3 regions of the Bacillus sp. LR_5 genome follow, and region 3 is predicted to be linked to each of the others. Evidence: riboswitches for the same ligand, from Rfam matches in the RefSeq annotation. Region 3 holds a riboswitch; each other region holds the start of a gene.

Region 1 (6,563 bases), on a different contig from region 3:
GGGATTCAGTTCCATCATGCGAAAACAAAAGCACGCAGCATCAAAGTGACGGGAAAACTCGATTTTACGAGCCACCCCGCGCTTGCCGATTATCAATTTTTACATGAGACTGCCGGTGACGCGACACCAAAGCTGACGATTCCGAGCCCGAATATGCTGTTTTTCGGTGAAAAAGCCGATAAAGGGATTTATGACGACCAAGAGGAATACTTTCATGATCTGGCCCAAGCGTACAAAAAAGCAATCAAAGCCTTCTATGACGCTGGATGCCGCTATCTTCAGCTTGATGATACGTCATGGTCTCTCTTCTTTGAGGAAAAAGGCAGAGAGGTCGTCCGAGCGCTTGGGGGCGATCCAGAAACATTGCCTGCCTTATTCGCCAAAACGATTAACGATGCAGTGGCAGACCGGCCTGATGATTTAGCAATCACGATGCACATTTGCCGCGGCAACTTCCGTTCAACTTGGGCGGCATCAGGAGGCTATGACGCTGTAGCGGAAACGATTTTGGATGGCTTACATTTGGACGGCCTGTTCTTGGAATACGATGATGACCGCTCCGGTAACTTTGATCCGCTCCGTTTCGTGAAACGCAAGGATCTGCAAATTGTACTCGGTTTGATTACATCGAAATACGGCGAGCTTGAAAATCCTGAGGATGTGAAGCGCCGAATCAATGAAGCGGCGCGCTTTGTCAGCCTGGATCAGCTGTGCCTCAGCCCGCAGTGCGGTTTCGCCTCTACAGAAGAAGGCAATCTTTTGACAGAGGAGCAGCAATGGGCGAAGCTGCGCCATGTGATCGACATCGCCAACGATGTGTGGAGATAATCTATCATTGACAGAAACATAAAATGTGTGAATAATAGATACTATCAGAAAATTTCATAAAAAGGTTTTCCTTATCAAGAGAGGTGGAGGGACTGGCCCTGCGATACCCGGCAACCGCTGTTTAACAGAATGGTGCTAAATCCTTTAGAGCAATGATTGCTCTTGAAGATAAGGTTGAGATTGTCACACAAGCTCTTCCTTATCCAAAGGAAGAGCTTTTTTATATTCGAATGGAAAGAAGGAATGGACAACATGCCACAACAAACAACACCCGCAGAACAAAAATCACTTCAAAGAAAAAAACCGCCGTTTCGCGCGGATCAAGTCGGAAGCCTGCTGAGATCTGAGCCCGTTAAAAAAGCGCGGCTGCAAAAAGCGGCCGGCGAGATTACGGCTGAGCAGCTTCGCCAAATCGAAAACGATGAAATCACCCGCATTGTGGAAAAACAGAAGGAAACCGGCCTGAACGTCGTGACAGACGGTGAATTCCGCAGAGCGTGGTGGCACTTTGATTTCCTTGAAAACTTAGATGGCGTTGAGCCGTTTACTCCTGAGCAGGGCATTCAATTCCATAACGTACAGACAAAAGCACGCGGCATAAAAGTGACCGGTGATATCGACTTTTCAACTCACCCAATGCTTGAAGATTACTCCTTTCTCCATAGCATTGCCGGTGACGCGACGCCAAAGATGACAATCCCAAGCCCGAATATGCTGTTTTTCCGCGGAAAGCTGGAAAAGGATGCATACAAAAACGACTATCACCTTTTCCAGCACGATGTATCCAAAGCATATAAAAAAGCGATTCAAGCGTTTTATGACAGAGGCTGCCGCTACCTCCAGCTTGATGATACAGCATGGGCTGTTTTCTTATCTGAAAAAGGCTTAAAACAAATCGAAGCGTTCGGAACAACGCCTGACGAGCTTCGCCAGCTATTTGCGAAATCCATTAACGACGCGATTGCAGACCGTCCGGATGACTTGACCGTAACAATGCACATTTGCCGCGGCAACTTCCAGTCCACTTGGACAGCGGAAGGCGGCTATGACGCAGCAGCCGAAACCATTTTTGACGGCTTGAACCTGGACGGGCTTTTCCTAGAGTATGATGATTCACGCTCAGGCGGATTTGAACCACTCCGTTATGTGAAGCGCTCTGATCTTCAGCTTGTCCTTGGCTTAGTGACATCTAAATTCGGTGAGCTTGAACATCCAGACGATGTAAAACGCCGTATCGAAGAAGCGTCCCGCTATGTGAGCTTAGACCAGCTTTGCCTCAGCCCTCAATGCGGATTCGCTTCAACTGAGGAAGGCAACAAGCTGACTGAAGAACAGCAATGGGCGAAGCTGCGCCATGTGGTTGAGATCGCTAACGATGTTTGGAAATAAGCAAAGAAAAAACACACTTGATTCCCTGGCGGAGCAAGTGTGTTTTTTATGTCATTGAGCGGTATAGCCTCCATCAAGGACGACAGCCTGCCCGGTGACACCCTTCGCTTTCTCGCTTGCCAAAAACACCGCATAATCCGCGATTTCCTTGACGGAAAGCAATCGTTTTTGCGGCACAAGCGGAAAAATGACCTGTTCAAGCACGGAGTCGTAAGGGACATTTCTCGTTTTCGAAAGATCGCTCAGCTGATTGCGGACAAGCTGTGTATCGACATAACCCGGACAGAGCGCGTTGACTGTAATGCCGTGGGGCGCGCCTTCCAGCGCCCCGACCTTTGTCAGTCCAATGACGCCGTGCTTGGCGCTATTATAAGCGGATTTCCCCGCAAAGCCGACTAAACCATTAACAGATGCGATATTAATAATTCTGCCAAATCGCTGTTTTTTCATGATCGGAAAAACATGCTTCATCGCGATGAAGGGCGCCGTCAGCATAACCTTGATCAGCTGTTCAAAGGTTTCTGTCGGAAACTCTTCAATCGGGGCGACGTGCTGAATACCGGCATTGTTCACCAAAATATCCAAGCGGCCGTATCGTTTTTGGATGGCGTTTACCGTATCAGCGACTTGCGCTTCCTTTGTCACATCACACGGAATGGCTGCTGCGTCAAAACCTTCTTCTGCAAGCTTGGAAGCGGTCTTTTCGCATGCTTCCTGATGAAGGTCCGAAACGATGACGCTAGCGCCTTCACGGGCGAATTCCCTCGCGATTTCGAATCCGATTCCGCCGGCTGCCCCAGTCACCAAGGCGACTTGTTTTTTCATGTCAAACACCTTCCCATTAAGAATTTTGTTTGATCACAGACTGGCTTACAGCGAAAGCGGCTTCTGTTTTTTCATAAACCTCTTCAATTGTGACACCTTCCTGAAGCTCCGTCAGTGTCATGCGGCCGTTATCAAAATCAAAAACAGCCAAATCCGTAATCAGCCTGTGTACGACTTTCTGGCCTGTCAGCGGAAGCGAGCATGTTTTTTTCACCTTTGACTCGCCATGTTTATTGACATGTTCCATGATGACAACGATCCGTTTCGCCCCGTTGACGAGATCCATGGCGCCGCCCATCCCTTTTACCATTTTCCCTGGGATCATCCAATTGGCCAAATCGCCCTGCTCAGAAACTTCCATGCCGCCGAGGATAGCCAAATCGATATGCCCGCCTCTTATCATTGCGAATGACTCAGCGCTGTCAAAATAGGAAGCCCCCGTCACTTCAGTGATTGTTTCCTTTCCTGCATTGATCAAATCCGCATCTTCCGTTCCTTCCACAGGATACGGACCGATCCCGAGCAAGCCGTTTTCTGACTGAAGCATGACGTGAACGCCATCGGGTATCTCATTTGCGACAAGCGTTGGCATTCCAATCCCAAGATTGACGTTCATGCCATCCTTGATTTCTTGTACAGCCCGTTTGACCATTCGTTTTCTCGCTTCTTTCATTTCGCCTCACCCTTTCCCGCCGCTTGTCGGACTGTTCGCTTTTCAATCCGTTTTTCATGGCTCGCGCCAAGCACCACATGCTGTACGTAAATTCCCGGCGTATGGATATGATCTGGATCGAGCTCTCCCGCTTCCACGATTTCTTCTGCCTCGGCAATCGTAATCTTCCCTGCCATGGCGGCAACGGGATTGAAATTTCTCGCCGTTTTCCGAAAAACCAAATTCCCCATGGTGTCCGCTTTCCACGCTTTGACAATCGCCACGTCGCCGGTGATGCCTCGCTCCAGTACATATGTCCGGCCGCCGAACGTTTTATGTTCTTTTCCCTCTGCTATTGAAGTACCAACGCCTGTCGCCGTGTAAAATCCCGGTATGCCCGCGCCGCCTGCACGAATTCTCTCAGCGAGCGTTCCTTGGGGAACAAGTTCAACCTCAAGCTCTCCGCTTAAAAACTGCCGCTCAAAAATTTTATTTTCACCGACATAGGATGCGATCATTTTCTTGATTTGCCTGTTAGCCAAAAGCAAACCAAGCCCCCAGTCATCAACTCCGCAATTGTTGCTGACAACGGTTAAATCCTTTACCCCCTGATCTCTTATCGACAAAATGAGCTGTTCAGGAATGCCGCACAGCCCGAATCCTCCTGCGATCAGTGTATCTCCATCATGAATCAGTTCCGCAGCTTCCTTACTTGATGACAGTACTTTTCCCATATTGATGCCCCTTTCGTTTTCTCTTACACTAGACCGGTCAGGCTGTAAATCGCGATCACAGCAAATACGGCAGCCGTTTTAATGAGCGTGATTGCAAAAATATCCCGATACGATTGCCGGTGAGTCAGTCCTGTCACGGCCAGAAGCGTGATGACAGCGCCATTATGCGGCAGCGTATCCATGCCGCCTGATGCCATCGATATGACTCGATGCATCACTTCCGGCGGAATGTTGTAAGCCTGAATCGCCTGCAAGTATTGATCGGACATCGCGCTTAGTGCTATGCCCATACCACCTGAAGCCGACCCGGTGATCCCCGCCAGTGCAGTTGTCGTGACGGCCCCGTTCACAAGCGGATCGGTAAAGGTGTGCGAGATTCCGCTGCTCAGCTTGTGAAACCCCGGCAGCGCGGCGATAACGCCGCCGAAACCATACTCGGCACCCGTATTCATAGATGCCAGCAAGGCACCGCCGATCCCTTCATTCAGCCCTTCCTTCATTTGGGCAAACACCCTTCTCCAATCAAATAAAATCGTTGTAATGATGCCAATCACCAGAGCGAGCTCCACCGACCAAATAGCAGCCGCTGAAGAAATATCGAGCTTGCCGAACTCCTTTAATCCGATCGATGAAAAATCAAATCCATTCGGATACCACTTTGGAAGGTATATGGTGAAACATTTATTCACTGCACCTACGAGTATAAGCGGGACAAAGGCAAGCGCATGCTGCACCGGGCTTTTGTCCGGTTCGGCCGTGAACTCAGGCGATTCAAAAGCAGCAGTATTCTCCGAATCAAAACCGCCGTAGCCTTCGCCGGATGTCTGCGCTTTTTTTCGCCTCGATTCCAAATACATCATGCCCGCTGCCAGCACAATCACTGCGCCGAACAAGCCAAGCCAAGGAGCGGCATAAATGTCTGTTTTGAAAAACGTCGTCGGGATGACATTTTGAATTTGCGGCGTCCCCGGAAGTGCGTCCATTGTAAATGTAAAAGCCCCTAAAGCAATCGTTCCCGGGATGAGGCGTTTCGGTATGTTAGCTTCTCGGAACAGATTTTTCGCAAACGGATACACGGCAAACACGACAACAAATAGGCTGACGCCGCTGTACGTCAAGATAGCGCCCATCAGCACAATGGCAAGTATCGCTCTTTTTGCCCCGACAAGCCTGACAATCGTTTTCGCAATCGATGCCGCAAGCCCGGACATTTCAACGACTTTTCCAAAAATCGCACCGAGTAAAAATACCGGGAAATACAGCTTAATAAAACCCACCATCTTCTCCATAAAAATCGATGAGAAAAAAGGAAGCACATGGCTTGGATCTGTCAGCAGCACCGCAAATAACGCGCAAATCGGCGCAAATAAAATGACAGAAAATCCCCGATACGCCGTAAACATCAGCAAGCCTAACGCCAATAGAATGATGATCAGTTCCACACACATCCCCCATTTCCACGGATAGGAAAGCGTTTACAAAGACTCTCCGCATCGACCGTTCCCGTCCCCTTTCCATATGTACGGGAAGCGGGGGCCAACTATTCCGATTAAAAAAGGAAAGCTCCTTTTTTCGGAGCTTTCCTCTGCCATTCATTTCATTCCTATTAAGATATCAACATCAACCGTAATATCGGCTGATTTCATCTCTTTCAGCAGCCTGACTCTGTCTTCCGGCGCAGACCAAGCGAGCGGCGTCATCTGGAGCAGCCAATGTATCGCTTGGCGGTCAAGCGTTTTGACATAACGCAGCCTCACATGATGGCTGTGTTCAACATTCGCTGTAAAACGCTCAACAGCTGCCATATTGGAATACGTACGCCTTGGTGAATCAGTATATAAAAATTGCCTTAATTCTATTAAATAATCTTTTCGCGGCACTACTTTTATGAGCATGCCATCATCCTTCAGCAGCCTATGAAACTCTGCATAATTGGATGGTGAAAAAATCGACAAGACAACATCGAATTGGCGGTCATGAAAGGGAGCACGCGCCACATCGGCAACCGCCCACATCTGATCTTTGAATGTCCTAGAAGCTTTTACAATCCCATCCTTCGAAAGATCGATGCCGGCTCCCGTCGCTGTTCTCCCCGCATAATCAAACCCGCAAAGCTTATTCAGATGAGATCCCTC
Region 2 (4,489 bases), on a different contig from region 3:
GATGCAGCTGTTTTAGGTTTGATTTGGATGCTGATTAAAAAAGAAATGTCACAATATGAAAAGTGGCGTTTGCAATAAATATAAAAAGCCCCGTTCTTCAAACGGGGCTTTTCCTGCTTATTGATTCACGCTGTCTTTTTCATAAATTGGAACCCAGCCTTCTGTTGTGACAAAGATTCTCACCGCGACAACTTTGCGATCCTCCTGAAGTGTGAAATAATGGCGGATATTTTCAGGCACGGAGATTAAATCTCCAGGGTTTAAACGGACATCAAAAAACGTGCCATCCTTGCCCTGAATGACAAAAATGCCGTGTCCGCTTACGATAAAACGGACCTCATCGTCTGTGTGGTGATGCTCTCTTTTAAAGTTCTCAAGCAGTTCATCAAGTTTCGGATTGCTATCTGACAAAGAAATAACATCCTGTGCTTTGTAGCCGCGGCGGGCTGAGATATCTTTAATTTCAGTTTCAAAGGTATCAAGGATTTGCTGTTTATCTTCTTCTGTCAGATCATATTTCTCTGAAAGCTGTTCCGGGAGCTTCGCGATATCCCATTGCTCATAAATAACCTCTTGACTGTCCAGAAAGCTTGCTACTTCCTCTTGATTTTCAATCGTTGTATTTGCCTCATCATGAATTCGAATTGTTGCCATTTCAGTTCCTCCTTTTATTTAACCAGCTGGTGCTGGAGTGTTTTCAATTTCAAATGGTAGCTGAACAAAAATTCATATGCTTCAAGCACTCTTTTTGCTTCAAATGCTGTTCTTCCCCAAGCGGTAATACCGTGATTTCGGATCAGAACAGCTCCTGAATCTTCTGAAATCTCTTCGGCAAACAGTGCCGCGAGCGTCGGAATATGAGCCGGATTTTTAATGATCGGAATGGTCACTTCTGCATTCTCTTCCCACAGGCCGAGCGCTTTTATTATTTCCTGGCCTCTGAATGTGATTTTCTTTTGATCTCCGTATAGCTCTGAGATCACATTATTGTTTACCGTATGGACATGCAGGCAGCATCCGGCATTGGTTTTATTGTACAAATGTGTGTGCAAAAGCGTTTCCGCTGACGGTTTCAGAGAATGCCCGCTTTCGGCAGGCTCTCCATACTGATCCACCAGCAGAAAATCTTCGCCCGTCTCTTTGCGTTTATCTTTTCCGCTTGCAGTGACGAGAAATGTTAAAGGCTCATCAGAAACTTTAATAGACAGATTGCCGCTAGTCGCCGGAAACCAATCTCGTTCAGCCAATTCCCGTTTTACTTCAGCGAGTTCTCTCCAGCGTTCTTGTTTTGCAGCCATTCCTGTACCTCCGTTACATTCTCAATATCTTTTCTTATCTCATAAAAATCTTGATACGGGAGATGATTCAGATTCTGCTCCCGGCATTCGTTTAATAAATAATCCCTTGCAAAACAAAGATCAGACAGCTTTGCTGCCTCTACATCTGTAACCGAATCACCGATCATGATGATATATTGGTTCGGTTCAGCGAGTTCATGTATCACTGACGGCTTGCAGCACCCGCATTGATTGCTGCAAGTCCCTTTGCACGAATGAGGCCAGCCAATTTGAATATAGTCATTGTCAAATGAAGCATGGTTGCAATAAATATGGTCTTTCTCCACAATGCCTTCAAGCAATGGATATACAAAAAAGTCCATTCCTCCACTTACGACATAAAACGGAATCTCATGCTCCTTGACAAACGCTACAAATTCCCGAAAGCCTTCCCTGATTTTTGCATCTTCCAATACAAATCTTGTAATCTCTTCTTTTAAACTGCTTGGCAGAAGGCCGAACATCCGTCCGACACCTTCCTTGATCGACAGCGTTTTGGACAGCACGCCGTCTTTTAATGCCGTCCACTCCGGCGGAGCAAATGTTTTCATGATGCTTATAATGTTGTCGTTCATCGTGATGGTTCCGTCAAAATCACAAATAATTAAAGGCTTTCGAGTCGTCATACAGCTTCAACCTTTCCCCATTTATCAAGGGCAAGCTTTAGATCCTTGCATTGTTCGGCTTTTTCATCAATCGGCTGGGCTTCTAAGACCGCATCAATTATGGCTCTGAACGCTTTGCCCCCGCCTTGGGCGCCGTTCGGATGTCCGTGTACGCCTCCCCCGGCGTTAATAATATGATCTATGCCGAAATCCCGCATTAAAAGCGGAACCATACCGGGATGAATGCCTGCTGACGGAACGGCAAATGTTTGGTTAAAGGCATCCTCTCTTACACATTCTTCGTGAATCGCCAGCGCATCTTCTTTTGGAAGCGCAACCGAACCGTATGGAGATGGGAAGAGACTGAAGTCAGCACCGCAATACCGGTTCAATTTTCCGAGCAAAAGAGCATGAGAAAATCCGTAGAACGGAGAAGACGTAAACGCCCCGCTGACAGCTGGATGTGCCATAATCGGGATTGCGATTTCGGGATCTTCCGCTAGGCTTTGCATGACGTCCAAGCCGTAAGCGAAGACATTAAACAAAAGCGCATCTGCTCCTAATTCGGCAGCGCGTCTCGCTTTGTCTTTCAGATCAGCCGTACGTCCAGTCAAATTGACCGCATACAGCGTTTTATGCCCGGTTTGCTCATACGTTTCTTTCAATATTTGCTTTCCTTCTGTAATTCTTGTTTCAAAAGGCGCCAGACCTGTCTCAAAGAAAATTTCATCGTCCTTAATCAAATCAACTCCGCCAAGCGCCTGCTGCCTGAGCTGTTCTTTAATATCACTCAGATCCCTTCCGATAACCCCTTTAAAAATGCTCATTAACAGCGGTCTCTCAAACTCTCCCAGCAGCTTCCGGATGCCGTATACGCCAAACTTCGGTCCCGGCAGCGTGCGCTTAAATGCTTCAGAGAAGTGAAGATCGAGTAATTTGATTTTTCCGTCCAGCGACAGCTTGCCAAACACTGTTGTCAGCAAAGCCGGAATATCCTGAGAGAAATTGATTTCAGGATAGGCAATTGTGATCACCGCTTGTTTCCCTGATGCAGGAGTTCCCTCTCTTTCCTCGACCTTTATCACCCGCCCCTTGTGCTTTTGCATTTGCTCCTGTTTTACAAGGGGCAGATCTGTCCATGAGCCTACTGTCAATCCTGTTGCGATTTGTTCTGCTTTTTTCTCTGTATCGGCTCCCGGTTCGGTCAGGAGATATGTTGCTAATAACTCACTCATGCCAGAGCTCCTTTCATTTCATCCATATAAAAAAACCTCTTCAAACAGCAATCGCGTCTAAAGAGGTTTCGTTTCTCGTCCGAATCTTATCTCTCAGCCGCCAGCTGCAAGAATTAGCACCGTGCTTTATAAGTCGGTTGCCGGGCTTCATCGGGCTCGTCCCTCTGCCTGCTCTTGATAAGAAAATATAGATTTTATAAATTATTTTGAATTATCCCATCGTTATCAGATCTTGTCAATGCTTTTTTGGGTAAACAGGTTCAGTTTCCCAATTCGATAAGCGGCTTCTTTGAGTCTTTCTTCACTTGTCAGCAGTCCGACTCTGACGTAGCCCTCGCCATATTCACCGAAGCCGTTTCCAGCCGCAACCGCCACATTCGCTTTTTCCAGCAAAAGGTCTGAGAACTGCTCGGAAGTATAGCCTTCAGGCACAGGCAGCCATGCAAAAAATGAACCTGCCGGAGCTGTCACATCCCAGCCGATTTCCCGGCATGCCGCAATCCAAGCGTTTCGCCTGCTCTCATATCGGGCATTTTGCTCCGCCACACACGTCTGATCAGCTAGCAGTGCCGCCGCTGCAGCCTCCTGAGTCGCTCTGAAAAGACTGACAAACATATGGTCTTGATAAAGATTGATCGCTTCAATGACCGAAGCGTTTCCGACAGCAAAACCGACCCGCCACCCTGCCATGTTATACGTTTTTGACAGCGTATAAATTTCAATTCCGATATCCTTCGCACCTTCAGTCTGCAAAAAGCTTAACGGCTTGCAGCCGTCAAATCCTACAGCGCCGTAAGCAAAATCATGAACGACACAGATCCCGTTTTCTTTCGCAAAACTCACGGTTTCTTCAAAAAACTCGGAGGTAGCAACAGCTCCCGTCGGATTATTCGGATAATTCAAATACATCAATTTCGCCTGTTCCCTTACTTCAGCCGCGATGCTGCTGTAATCAGGAAGAAACGCCCTGTCCTTTACGAGCGGCATCATTTCCATCTTCGCTTTCGCGAGTGTGACACCTGACCAGTAATCAGGATAGCCCGGATCCGGAACTAAAATCGTATCACCCGGATTCAACAAGCATTGCGGGAGCTCGACCAGACCGGCTTTCCCGCCGAATAATACAGCGACTTCAGTTTCCGGGTCAAGATCGATGCCGTATTCTCGTTTATAAAATGCTGCTGCGGCTGATTTCAGACTATATGAGCCGCGAAAAGTCGAGTATTTATGATTTTCAGGATCCGCAACGGCTCGTTTCATTTCCTCGACGATATGTTCCGGAGTCGGCTGATCCGGATTTCCCTGTCCGAGA
Region 3 (11,456 bases):
ATATGTTGCACGTCGTCCTGTTCTGTAACAAAAGCGATTGTTTCTTTGAAAACCGGCTTCCCGGAAAACATAATCGCAACGCCGATCATCAGAGGGATAATGATCACTGCAATGATGATAATGGCTTTTTTGGACAGGATTCGCTCCCACCTGTTTCGGAATAAACTCAGCATACATATCCCTCCGGCTTAAATACAACATGCGAAACGGCAATACAAATGATTGAAGCCAATAATAGTCCTGACATAACAGGCAGCAGCATACTGAAATCGTGATCATAAATGAGGCGATATGAACATTCTGTTACCCATTTAACCGGAGAAAGAAGCGATATGTTATTGATGGTATCTCCAAATCTGTGAATCCCGAAAAATACACCGCCAAAGAAAACAAAAGAAGCTATCGGAATTTGCATGATCCCGTTCGCCTGTTCTTCATTTTTGAACAAACAGCAGAACATTGTGCCAAAACAGCAGCCGAAAAATAAAAATACATACAATAAGAGCATGAAATACGGGAGTTCCTGTCCTCCAAAGTTCAAATGAAAAATCGTTTGGGCAATCAACACATTCACACTGTACATGATGACACTGAATATCCAAGTTGATAGTAATTTAGAAAGATAAATACTAGTGGTCGAAACCGGCGCATACACAATGCGGATGTTTGCTTTCTTCACCTTCTCCTCCATAAACGCATTAGAGGCCGTCATAGCGATCAAAGCCGCAGCGAAAATCATCATATTTACTCCGTAATAATCGTACGAACTGACACCGCCCGCTCCAAAGCTGTTTTTCGAAACAAAGCCCATGACCAGAATGAGAACGAATGGAAAAGCCGTATTGGCGATCACGAGAACCGGATTCCTTACAATATTCATATAATCAAACGTTATCAATTTTAACAAACTCATTTTGCTCTCCTAATCTCTTAAATTTCTTCCCGTCAGCTCTAAAAATACCGTTTCTAACGATGCCTCTTTTTTGTTCATGCTTAGAATGCCGCAGCCCTGGGCACCCAATTCTGCTATGATTTCACTCAGGTGATCTTGGTTCTGCCGAACGGTAACTTTTAGTTGACGGTCTGAGAAATCAACTCCTGTCACTCCTTTGACTCCTCTAATTGAGTTTTTATTTAATTGCTGAGCATGCGTCAACTGAAAAGCATATGTCATTTCTTTATTCACTTCTCTATATAGCTCTTCTTTTGTTCCATTGGCAATGATTTTTCCTTCATTCATGATGATAATGCGATCTGAAATAGCCTCGGCTTCTTCCATATAGTGTGTTGAGTAAATAATGCTCGCGCCTCTTGTTTTCAGCTCTTTTATCGATACCAAAATGTGATGCCGGGATTGCGGATCGATTCCTACTGTCGGCTCATCCATGATAATCAGTTTCGGCTGATGGGCAATGGCGCACGCAATGTTTAATCTTCTTTTCATCCCGCCAGAAAACGTCTTAGGCTTGTCATCTTTCCTGTCATAAAGCTGCACAAGCTCCAAAGCCTCTTTTACTCGGGTTTTCAGTTCTTCTCCTTTAAGCGAATAAAGGCTCGCAAAAAAAACGAACATTTTTCTCAGCGGAAATTTCCTCATAAATCGCGATATCTTGAGGCACAATCCCGATGCCTTTCTTCATTTCCTTTGACCATTTTTTCACATTATGGCCCAAAATCGTAACGTTTCCGGAACTGGCCGACAATGCCCCGGATAACATATGAATGGTTGTGCTTTTCCCTGCACCATTTGGACCTAGTAAGCCAAGTACTTCCCCCTCTCTCACTTCAAACGAAATCCCATCTACCGCCGTTTTGTTTCCGTACTGCATTTTTAAATCTTTTACTGCCGCCACGTTGTTCATACGTTTCTCCTTTTTACATTCTCCGTTTTGCGAATTCCTGCAATAAATTTGTTTTCAAATGATCCCGATTTTGTTCAATATCAAAATCAGCAGCGTTTTCTTCAAAACCATCCTGTTCTTCTCCATCGAAACTGTATAGCTTCTTCAATAAAACCCACAATATTTCCAGCTCTTCCGTAGAAAACTCTTTAAATAGATCTGCCATAAAGTACACCGATTTTTCACCGCATTCCTCCATGACACGTTTTCCTGAATCAGTAATCTTCACATTAACCGCTCGCTTGTCGCGTTTACTTGGTACAGTGGTGACATAACCTCTTTTTTCAATGCCGCTGACAAGCCTGTTGATGTTTTGTTTTGAAGTGCCTAATTTTTTTGCAATGTTGTTGAATGTCGTTTCTTCTTCCGGTAAATGCAGTATGGCAACCATCGTCATAAATTGTCTTGACGTTAAGCTTTCATAATAATCGTCCCCGCGTGATTGAATTTTGTTTAAGACGGAAAAAAGTGTAGCGTAAGACTGCTGCATTAAAAATAAATCTTTCAGTTCTTTAGAATAATCCATGATGCTCCCTCCCTAAAAGACAATATATTGTCTTTATTATCATAACATTTCTCACTCCATTGTCAATATGTTGTCTATTTTTATTTAGAAAAGTTTTACAGCTTCCTCAACAATTCATACAATAATAACATACTGAACGATACGAAAAGAGGTAATGTTGATGGCTCGTCATCGTGAATTCAATGAAGATCAAGCGTTGGAAGCCGCTATGAAGCCACTTCAAGATACGTCGTTCAGGCGAGTTAAAAAGCAAGATCAACGCTGAACAAAGGCGCAGACCTTTATTTTATTCTCATCGGGCTGACTGTGATGATGAAATCCCGCCCAGATCAGCCATTTGTACAGCATTCCGTATCGGAAATCCTTGCATTACTGAACAAATGATAAAAAGCGCCCTGAGACAGGGCGCTTTCTGATTAAGATGCATATTGAGGAGACGTTTCCTCCTGTACTGCTTTTTCCTCAGGTATATGAATGCATTTCGTCATGACTGCACTCGCAAGATAAAGGACCGCAAAGATCCAGACGACGCCTTGCGCACCGACGAGACCGATGAACAGCCAAGCGAGCGCAGGACCGACAAACGCTGATAAACCTGCAGCCAAATTCAACACAGACATGGCCGCTCCTTTGTCTTTTCCGGCCACCGTCGGCACAATCGCACCGATCGGTACATAGCCTGCCAACAAACCTCCCCAAATAAAGCCGATCACGCTGACAACCGCTACACTTCCGCCGGAGAAAACAGGTGCATAATATAATAGGACGGTGAAAATACCGCAGCCGACTCCACCAAACCAAATAACGGTATTTTTCCAGCCGAATTTATCGCCGACAATTCCAAAGATAAGGTTAAACACAATGTTCCCAAGAAAAATCGTTCCCCAAACCTGCAGCCACACATTGGTTGAAATTCCGTGCTGAGCCATGTGCATCGGTAAAAAAACTGGGAAACCATATGTACCAATGCTGTTGATGATTCTGATGATTCCGCCTGTAAGCACCCGAGGATTCGTAAAAAGAATGGTAACTCCTTTTAAAAGTTCCTCGGCTGTTTCCGATCTTTTTCTTTTCTTCTTTTCAAAACGGTCTTTATTGATAAACAATGCGAAGATGGCACCGAGACATACCCAGAATATAGAGCTCCAAAGCGTATTCAAATAGCCGAACGCTTTGATCGCATAGCTTGAGTACCAAGCACCAAACACAAACATGCCGAGACAATATGCAATCCAAAACCAGCCGACAGCAGTGCTCAGTTTGTTTTGGGGTGTTCTGTAAATGACCCATGTCAAGAAAGAATAAGCAAAAAGCGGGTAGCCTAACCCTTTTACGAAGTAAGTCACATACATCACAGGAAGGTTCAGCTGTTCAAATCCAAACACGATAAAGGCAGCTGTACCGATCACATAAAACAACAGCCCCATAAACATCGTCCGTTTTGCGCCAAATGCTTCGAGACATACACCTGAAAACCAGGAAGCTATGGCAAGCGCAATCCCGTAAATGCTAAAAATTGAAGCGGATTGCTGAACCGTAAGTCCGTTTTCGATCAGAAACGGGCTGAGCCAGCCTTGTTCAAGCCCGTCTCCCATCATAAACAAAACAACCCCTAAAAACCCCCAGGCAAGCCGCTTCGGTATTCCAATTTTATCTAACATATCTGTCTCCTCCTTAGATGCTGATATCAATTACCGTATTACCTTGTTAAAGCCGAAAATTAGTTCATTCCTTAAAACAGCAGCACATACCGACTTATATCAACACTTTGCTTTCTGACTCTGAAAAAAAACGCTGTGTTTGCTTCCATTCCTCATATAAAGCCAGTTCGACCCGACAGTCTTGCGGTTCGATCACCCGGATATTTGCTGACATCTCTTCCGTCAATTGAAAGGTTTCATTGCAAATGACTGCAGCGCCAACGACAGATGCCTGATGATATCCCTCTTGGACATAGATTTTTTTCTGAAGAAGGTCCGCGATATATTGAGTGAGTGCTTTGCTTTGGAATCCTCCTCCGCACACCCAAACAAAGTCACGTTCAAACGGAGTAACCCTTGTTAAAATGTCAAAGTTCCATTTGATCGAAAATGCGATCTCTTGCAGTGCCGCACGTACAAAATGTGCTCTCTTTAAATTTGAGGAAAGCGGGGCATCAAAAAGAAATCCGCCTCTCGTTAACGCATTCTTTTCTGCCGATAAGTAAGAACCGAGAGCCGCCACACACGCATTGTCTTCTTTAGCAAGGGCAGAAATCTCTTCCTCCATCACTTCGTACGATTCATTTGGATAAAATATCTGTTTTAATTTTTGATAATTCAGGCCGGTAATTCCCGGATTCGTTTCCACAAGCCAATGTCCTTGATCTGTATGGCAGTTCAGCCATGCTTTATGTTTTGTGTCGCCATGATCAGCAGTAATTTTGGTTATTGGCGTTGTTGTCCCTGATACGATGACAATGTCCTCAAGCGCAGCGCCAGTGCTTTTCACAGCCAGTTGTGTATCACCACCCCCTGCTATAACCTTAGCAGTTATAGAAAGGCCTAATTCGGACGCATATTCATTTGTTATCGTTCCAATCGCTGTTCCCGCTCTTACAAGAGGCGGAAGGATGGATGGTGAAAAGCCGAATATGCCGCACATCTCTTCTGACCAAGTGTTTTGCTTCACGTCAAACAGCAGGGTTTCGGTTGCCTGCGATGGTTCATATGTCAAAATTCCGCTCAGCTGATATGTCACCCAATCACTGATGCTTGTAAAACTAGCAGTCTTTTCCCATAAAAAGGGCTGACGCTGTTTTAAACCATAAAGCTTGAGCGCAGAAAAAAGTGCAGTCGGGAGGCGGCCTGTGCGGCTGTATATCTCTTCCTGATTGGGTATACTCTCCTCCCACTCACGGCCACGATTATCAATGTTCGGCAGCCCGAGAAAAGAGTCGCCGTTTTGATCGATCAGAACAATCCCCTGTCTTTGACTTGTCGATGTCAAACCAATAATGTCAATATCACCTGAACGAGAAAGCGCACGTTTTGCCAGTTTCATCACTTGCTTCCACAGCACCTGAGGAGAAAAATAACGGCTGTCCGGGTAAAGCGTCTCGGTAGCATACACGATGTCCTCCCTTTCAACCGTTTGAACGCTGCCCGATACACTTACGACCGCTACTCTCGCATTCCCTGTGCCGATATCAAAAACGAGATAGCCTTTTTGTTTTTTCATTCCTGTAACCTCCTCTCTTAAACCTCTGTTTTCAGCTCATCTTTGTTATACAGTGTCGGAATATTAAGAGTTTTTCCAACCTTCCACTTTTTGAGGGCTTCGTTCAGGATCGTCACGTGATGATCTTCTACTTCAAAGGTTGCTCCAGCGAGATGCGGTGTTGCCAGAACATTAGGCAATGAAATGTATTCGTAATCTGATTCCTCTGGAGGTTCATGATAAAAAACGTCTAAAATCGCTCCTCTGATTTTATGTTCTTTTAATACAGATAAAAGATCTTCACGGTTTACCACAACTGCTCTTGAAGTATTGACGAAAATCGCACTCTCTTTCATCAGATCAAAATACTTCCGATCAATAAGTCTCAGTGTTTTCTCAGTACGAGGCAGATGGACAGAAACGATATCACTGTCTGAAAACACCGTTTTGAGAGATACTTTTTCATACAGCGGATGATCGTCTTGTACGTATGGATCGTAATACTTTACTTTACAGTCAAACGCTGTCAGCAGTTTTGCAATCCTTTGACCAACCGCGCCGAACCCAACCATGCCGACCGTTTTTCCCGTTAATTCGTTCCCTTTAAATTTGACATAAGCCTGCAAGTAATCGCTGTCCCATTTTCCATCCTTCAGCCATTGATTAGAGGAGCTGGTATGGCGGAGAAAGGAAATCACATTACCGATAAACATTTCAGCAACCGCTTGTGCATTCCGCCCGGGTGTATAGAAAACGGGTATACCTCTTTTTGATGCTGCGGCCACATCCACATTGGATGGCATTCCTCTGCACACGCCCACAAATGAAAGTTCTGGAACAGATGCAAATACGCTGTCTGTTACTTGATCAAGCTCAGTAATCAAGCCTGTCGCATTTGTTGCTTTTAGCAGCTGAATGAGTTCATCTTCCCGATATGCCCGGCCTTGTTCCTTCCAAGATTGATAAGTAACTGAGCCAAACATGTTTTCAAGCTCTTTTCGTCCTTCTTCGTTGTACGGTGCCGTAACCAAAACCGTCATGGTGCAAAACATCCTTTTCATCATATTTTTTCATAAAAAAATCTCTTTCCGAAGATGGAAAGAGATTCATGTATAAGCGTGCCCTGTTTACAGACAGACGCCGGTATAAACCTTGCTTTCCTATCTTTCAAGCTGACGCTTGCTGGAATTGGCACAATAATGTTGCCGAGGTTTCATAGGGCCAGTCCCTCCACCTCTCTGGATAGAAAATGTTGAGTATGTAATTTTCAGAATGAAGAATACGTTTATCATAAAGAAGTCTCAGATTGATGTCAATCTCTTTTTTTCAGAATTGACGTTATCATCCGAAATGTTATAATTCTTACAAAATATCTAACTAGAGAGAGGAACTGGGCCATGAAATCTTTTGCCACACAACAAAACGGCATTTTTAAATCCGTTTGCTCGCTTGACTGCCCGGATCAGTGCGGATTGTTAATACATAAAAAAGACGGAAAAATTGTGAAAGTCCAAGGTGATCCTGATCATCCTGTCACAGCCGGGAACATATGCAACAAAGTCCGAAACATGACGGAGCGCATCTATGATGAAAAGCGGCTGACTACACCGCTTAAACGGACAGGTGCGAAAGGCCAAGCGATATTCGAACCGATTTCTTGGGAAGAGGCAATCGATACCATTACCTCCCGCTGGAAACAGCTGATTGATGAAGAAGGAGCTGAAAGCATACTTCCGTACAGCTTTTACGGAAATATGGGGAAATTAACAGCTGAAGGTATGGACCGCCGCTTCTTTTACCGCATGGGTTCGAGCCAGCTCGAAAGGACGATTTGCAGCAAAGCAGGATCAGAGGGCTATAAATATACAATGGGTATAAGTGCGGGAATTGATCCTGAGGAAACCATTCATACGAAACTATTTATTTTTTGGGGAATCAACGCGGTCAGTACAAATATGCACCAAATTACTATCGCCCAAAAAGCACGAAAACAAGGTGCAAAAATTGTCGTGATTGATGTTCATAAAAACCAGACAGGACGTCTTGCAGATTGGTTTATTCCCATAAAACCCGGAACCGACAGCGCACTTGCTCTTGGCATCATGCACATCTTATTTAAAGAAAACCTTCATGATGAAGCATTTCTGTCTGAATACACGGTCGGCTATGAAGAGCTCCGTGAACACGTGAAACAGTATGATCCGGAAAAGGTATCACTGATCACCGGTGTCAGCACCGAAGATATGTATCAGCTGGCAAGAATGTACGGCGAAACCTCCCCTGCTTTTATTAGAATCGGAAACGGACTTCAACACCACGATAACGGCGGGATGATTGTACGGACGATTGCCTGTCTTCCGGCGGTTACTGGCCAATGGCTGCACACAGGGGGCGGCGCAATTAAGCATAACAGCGGAATTTTAGAATATAACACAAATGCCTTGCAGCGGCCTGACTTATTGAAGGGGCTCACACCGAGATCGTTTAATATGAATCAGCTGGGCAAAGTGCTTTTGGAAACCGATCCGCCGATTCGTTCTCTTTTTATTTACGGGACGAATCCAGCCGTTGTCGCTCCAGAAGCGAATAAAGTCAGACAGGGCTTGCTGCGGGAAGACCTGTTTACTGTGGTTCATGATTTATTTTTAACGGAAACGGCTGCATATGCGGACATTGTACTGCCTGCAACATCCGCTTTTGAAAATACTGATTTTTATACCTCCTACTGGCACCATTACATTCAGCTTCAGCAGCCAGTGATTGAGAAATATGGAGAAAGCAAGTCTAACACTGAGGTGTTCCGATTACTGGCTGAAGCAATGGGGTTCACAGACCAGGAGCTCAAAGATTCAGATGAAGAATTAATCCGCCAGGCGCTTGACCATCCAGATAACCCATATTTGGCGGAGATTGATTACGATTCACTTACTAAGCATTCATTTATGAAAGCGAAACGCGAAAAGCCGCTGTTTCCAGGCGAACTTCCGACTCCAAGCGGAAAAATAGAATTATACTCAGAGAAAATGAAACAAGCCGGTTTCCCGGCTTTACCGACACATACGCCTCTTACATGCGATAACGAATATCCGTTTATGTATGTTCCGGGGCCAAACCATAATTTCTTAAACTCAACGTTTTCCAACAATGCAAAGCACATCAAGCTTGAAAGGACGCCAAAGCTCTTTATCAACACAAAAGATGCTGAAGAACATGGAATCATTGATGGGGATCCTGTACGAATTTGGAACGGTCGGGGAGAATGCGAGCTGGCCGCTGCAGTCGGAGAACAAGTGCTGCCCGGGGTCGTAGTCAGCCAAGGATTATGGGCGGATGAAACAGGCAAAAAACAGCTTGTAAACGCGCTTACCTCAGACCGCTTGTCCGATATGGGCGGCGGCGCCACCTTTTTTTCAGGACGTGTACAGATTGAAAAAGCATGAACAAAAAAACGCCCAAATCACGTTCTGGCAGTTTTTTTGGTTGAAAATGAAACCCGGAGTATGCCAAGCCCGTATAACATAAAATCGACATAATGGAGGCATGCATATGGACGTTTTTTTAGGAATCGGTGTTGCTTTAGCTGGATATTTTATCGGTGAAGGCTTAAAGCAAATGAACCATCCAAAAGCATATGAAAAAAGTGATACCTTTCTTATAAAAGAACGAGATATTCACTTTTACATCGGACATTTTTTAGGAATAACGACAACTGAGGCAAAACAGTTAGCTGGAGACATGACAGACATTCCATACATTGAAATAAACGGAAAAAAATATGTACAGAAACATATGTTAAAAGAATGGACATTCACATTAATTGAGAAACATCAGGGTGAATAAAGCAAATCTGAGGAGAGCGAGATTCATTGTCACGCTCTTCTCAGTTCAGATGTATAGTCAGCTGATCATCCTCTCAGTTCAAACATCGATTCTATTTTAAGTAAACTTGTAAAGATACATTCTGATTGCCGTAAGACCAAACGGTGTTTTCAATTTTGAGGTTCTGGCTGAATGTTTCAATCCATACCTGTTTTGAGTTTAATAAAAGACAATTGCGCTGAGTTAAGCGTCACTTCTTCAATCTGCTCGTTTTTTTGATACACAAATACAACTTTTATGGTATCTCCGTCTTTCGCCATATTCATCTTCAATGTCTCTCCTTTATGATACGTAGAATGCCACTCTTCTAAAATTTTTTAAACTTTATTTCGATATCCATGTCATTTCTCGTACAGCGCCTCCCCTTTTTTCTAAAACGCGAACCTGATTTACTTTATTTTCCCGGTAAGCTGCACACGTTTATAAAGGATTAGAGAATCCCAAAACCAGTAAATCACTGCTGATGCAATACTTAACATATAATAAATATTTGATTGGAATATCCATGATATTGAAGCAGGCTCATTGATAGCATAAAACAGGAATACAGAAATGAAAGCGAGTACAATGTAAAACGATAGATACATTAAACTGAATGTTCTTGCTGTTTTCTGCAAGATCATTTGCAGCGGAAAAGCAAAAAGCCCAAACATCATAAAACCATATAATAAAGCAAGTGCTCCTGTGAATAAAGCGATCATCAGCATGTGATAGGTGACGAGAGAATAAAATCCGAAAAGCAAACCAAAAGAAAGGCTGGATAGTCCTAACGTCATAAGCTGATATGATACCATTTTGTTCATTTTTTCACCTCCTAATTGACTTTTTAATGGTGGCTGTTATGTTTACATGCAGATTCCTTCCCTAACCTGTCCTAATCTCTGCTTCTTTTTCAAACGTTTTGTACAGTGTTTCCCAGCTTTAGACAGCTTCTTCATATACGAAGTGTGCTAATAAAAGGTTTCAAAAACGACCGAAGGTAAAGCCTCTCTGGCTTAAATGGGAAAGAGTCAACGAAAAAAAGCGAATGAATACCTGCCTAACAGACAGAATAAGAAGAGTTGATATTCAACACTTTTCGTAAAGGGGTGACACCAATGAGTAAAAAAGGAATTCAAAATTCAAGTATTGAGCAAATAAGAAATGACCATGAGACTGAAACAGCTTTTAAAGTAGATGATCCTAAAAAACATGGTTCTGATCCTAAAAGAACGAAATAAGTTTCGACTTAACCCCATATGACACAGTTAAATTTCAATAATCTGGAGTGAGTAAAGTGACTCAAAAAAGTGGAGCAGACAGACCGGATGACTACAAAAGATTTTCTTCAATTGACAAGGACTATGATTTCCAGCAGACTTTAAATGAAAGTGGTAAGACAGAAAATGCAAACGCTGAAACGCAAACTCATAATAAAGAAAACATAAATGACACCACAGATGTGGCTGGAAAATATTTCGATCCCTCAGATTATAAAGGAACCACGCAATTGGAAAAAGGATTGGCTGAAACTCATGAACAAGTCAGCGATGACTATTTTGAAGGGACTATTGATCAAAATTTGGACTAGTCATTTAAAACGGAGCTAACTTTAAAGAAGTAAGTTAGTTCCGTTTTCACAGTGAAAATACCTGTCAATGCTAACATCATACCAGCTTCTGATATTGAGGAAGCTTAAAACCCCACCGAATAAGGTGGGGTTTTAACGTCATGTAACCTAATTAATATTTAAAACGATGAATGACCGTTTGAAGTTCTTCCGCCAACTTGGATAGAGATTCTGCAGCATAAGAGATTTCCTCCATTGAATGAAGCTGTTCCTGTGATGATTTTGCAACCGCTTCTGTATTTGCTGACGTTTCTTTTGTACCAGCGGCTAATGTATGAACTGTATGCTGAATTACTTCAACGCCTGATGTAAGCTGCTGTGTTGCCGCTGCCACTTCTTGTAT

The links. A riboswitch is a leader RNA that binds a small molecule or an ion and turns the genes downstream of it on or off. The one in region 3 is predicted to bind S-adenosylmethionine.
Region 1: it holds a riboswitch for S-adenosylmethionine, as region 3 does, so the genes downstream of both, RAC86_RS05980 (5-methyltetrahydropteroyltriglutamate--homocysteine S-methyltransferase) here and RAC86_RS14750 (2-hydroxyacid dehydrogenase) in region 3, are expected to answer to the same signal.
Region 2: it holds a riboswitch for S-adenosylmethionine, as region 3 does, so the genes downstream of both, mtnW (2,3-diketo-5-methylthiopentyl-1-phosphate enolase) here and RAC86_RS14750 (2-hydroxyacid dehydrogenase) in region 3, are expected to answer to the same signal.

Annotation. Positions count from the first base shown of each region.
Region 1 covers NZ_JAVAXX010000017.1:524-7,086, reverse strand. The annotation lists gene RAC86_RS05985 (5-methyltetrahydropteroyltriglutamate--homocysteine S-methyltransferase) at 1-828, shown strand, start outside; SAM riboswitch class I at 897-1,003, shown strand; gene RAC86_RS05980 (5-methyltetrahydropteroyltriglutamate--homocysteine S-methyltransferase) at 1,081-2,217, shown strand; gene RAC86_RS05975 (3-hydroxybutyrate dehydrogenase) at 2,269-3,042, opposite strand; gene RAC86_RS05970 (CoA transferase subunit B) at 3,059-3,715, opposite strand; gene RAC86_RS05965 (CoA transferase subunit A) at 3,712-4,428, opposite strand; gene RAC86_RS05960 (GntP family permease) at 4,452-5,870, opposite strand; gene RAC86_RS05955 (methyltransferase domain-containing protein) at 6,021-6,563, opposite strand, start outside.
Region 2 covers NZ_JAVAXX010000380.1:413-4,901, forward strand. The annotation lists gene RAC86_RS35255 (YkvA family protein) at 1-78, shown strand, start outside; gene mtnD (acireductone dioxygenase) at 118-654, opposite strand; gene RAC86_RS35265 (methylthioribulose 1-phosphate dehydratase) at 669-1,298, opposite strand; gene mtnX (2-hydroxy-3-keto-5-methylthiopentenyl-1-phosphate phosphatase) at 1,256-1,963, opposite strand; gene mtnW (2,3-diketo-5-methylthiopentyl-1-phosphate enolase) at 1,960-3,177, opposite strand; SAM riboswitch class I at 3,261-3,361, opposite strand; partial or broken gene mtnE (methionine-glutamine aminotransferase) at 3,403-4,489, opposite strand, start outside.
Region 3 covers NZ_JAVAXX010000061.1:3,616-15,071, forward strand. The annotation lists gene RAC86_RS14720 (ABC transporter permease) at 1-173, opposite strand, end outside; gene RAC86_RS14725 (ABC transporter permease) at 167-913, opposite strand; partial or broken gene RAC86_RS14730 (ABC transporter ATP-binding protein) at 923-1,862, opposite strand; gene RAC86_RS14735 (MarR family winged helix-turn-helix transcriptional regulator) at 1,876-2,427, opposite strand; gene RAC86_RS14740 (MFS transporter) at 2,844-4,088, opposite strand; gene RAC86_RS14745 (FGGY-family carbohydrate kinase) at 4,183-5,646, opposite strand; gene RAC86_RS14750 (2-hydroxyacid dehydrogenase) at 5,664-6,689, opposite strand; SAM riboswitch class I at 6,783-6,874, opposite strand; gene RAC86_RS14755 (molybdopterin oxidoreductase family protein) at 7,023-9,065, shown strand; gene RAC86_RS14760 (hypothetical protein) at 9,172-9,465, shown strand; gene RAC86_RS14765 (hypothetical protein) at 9,642-9,770, opposite strand; gene RAC86_RS14770 (UPF0715 family protein) at 9,894-10,307, opposite strand; gene RAC86_RS14775 (hypothetical protein) at 10,602-10,724, shown strand; gene RAC86_RS14780 (YozQ family protein) at 10,781-11,074, shown strand; gene RAC86_RS14785 (methyl-accepting chemotaxis protein) at 11,226-11,456, opposite strand, start outside.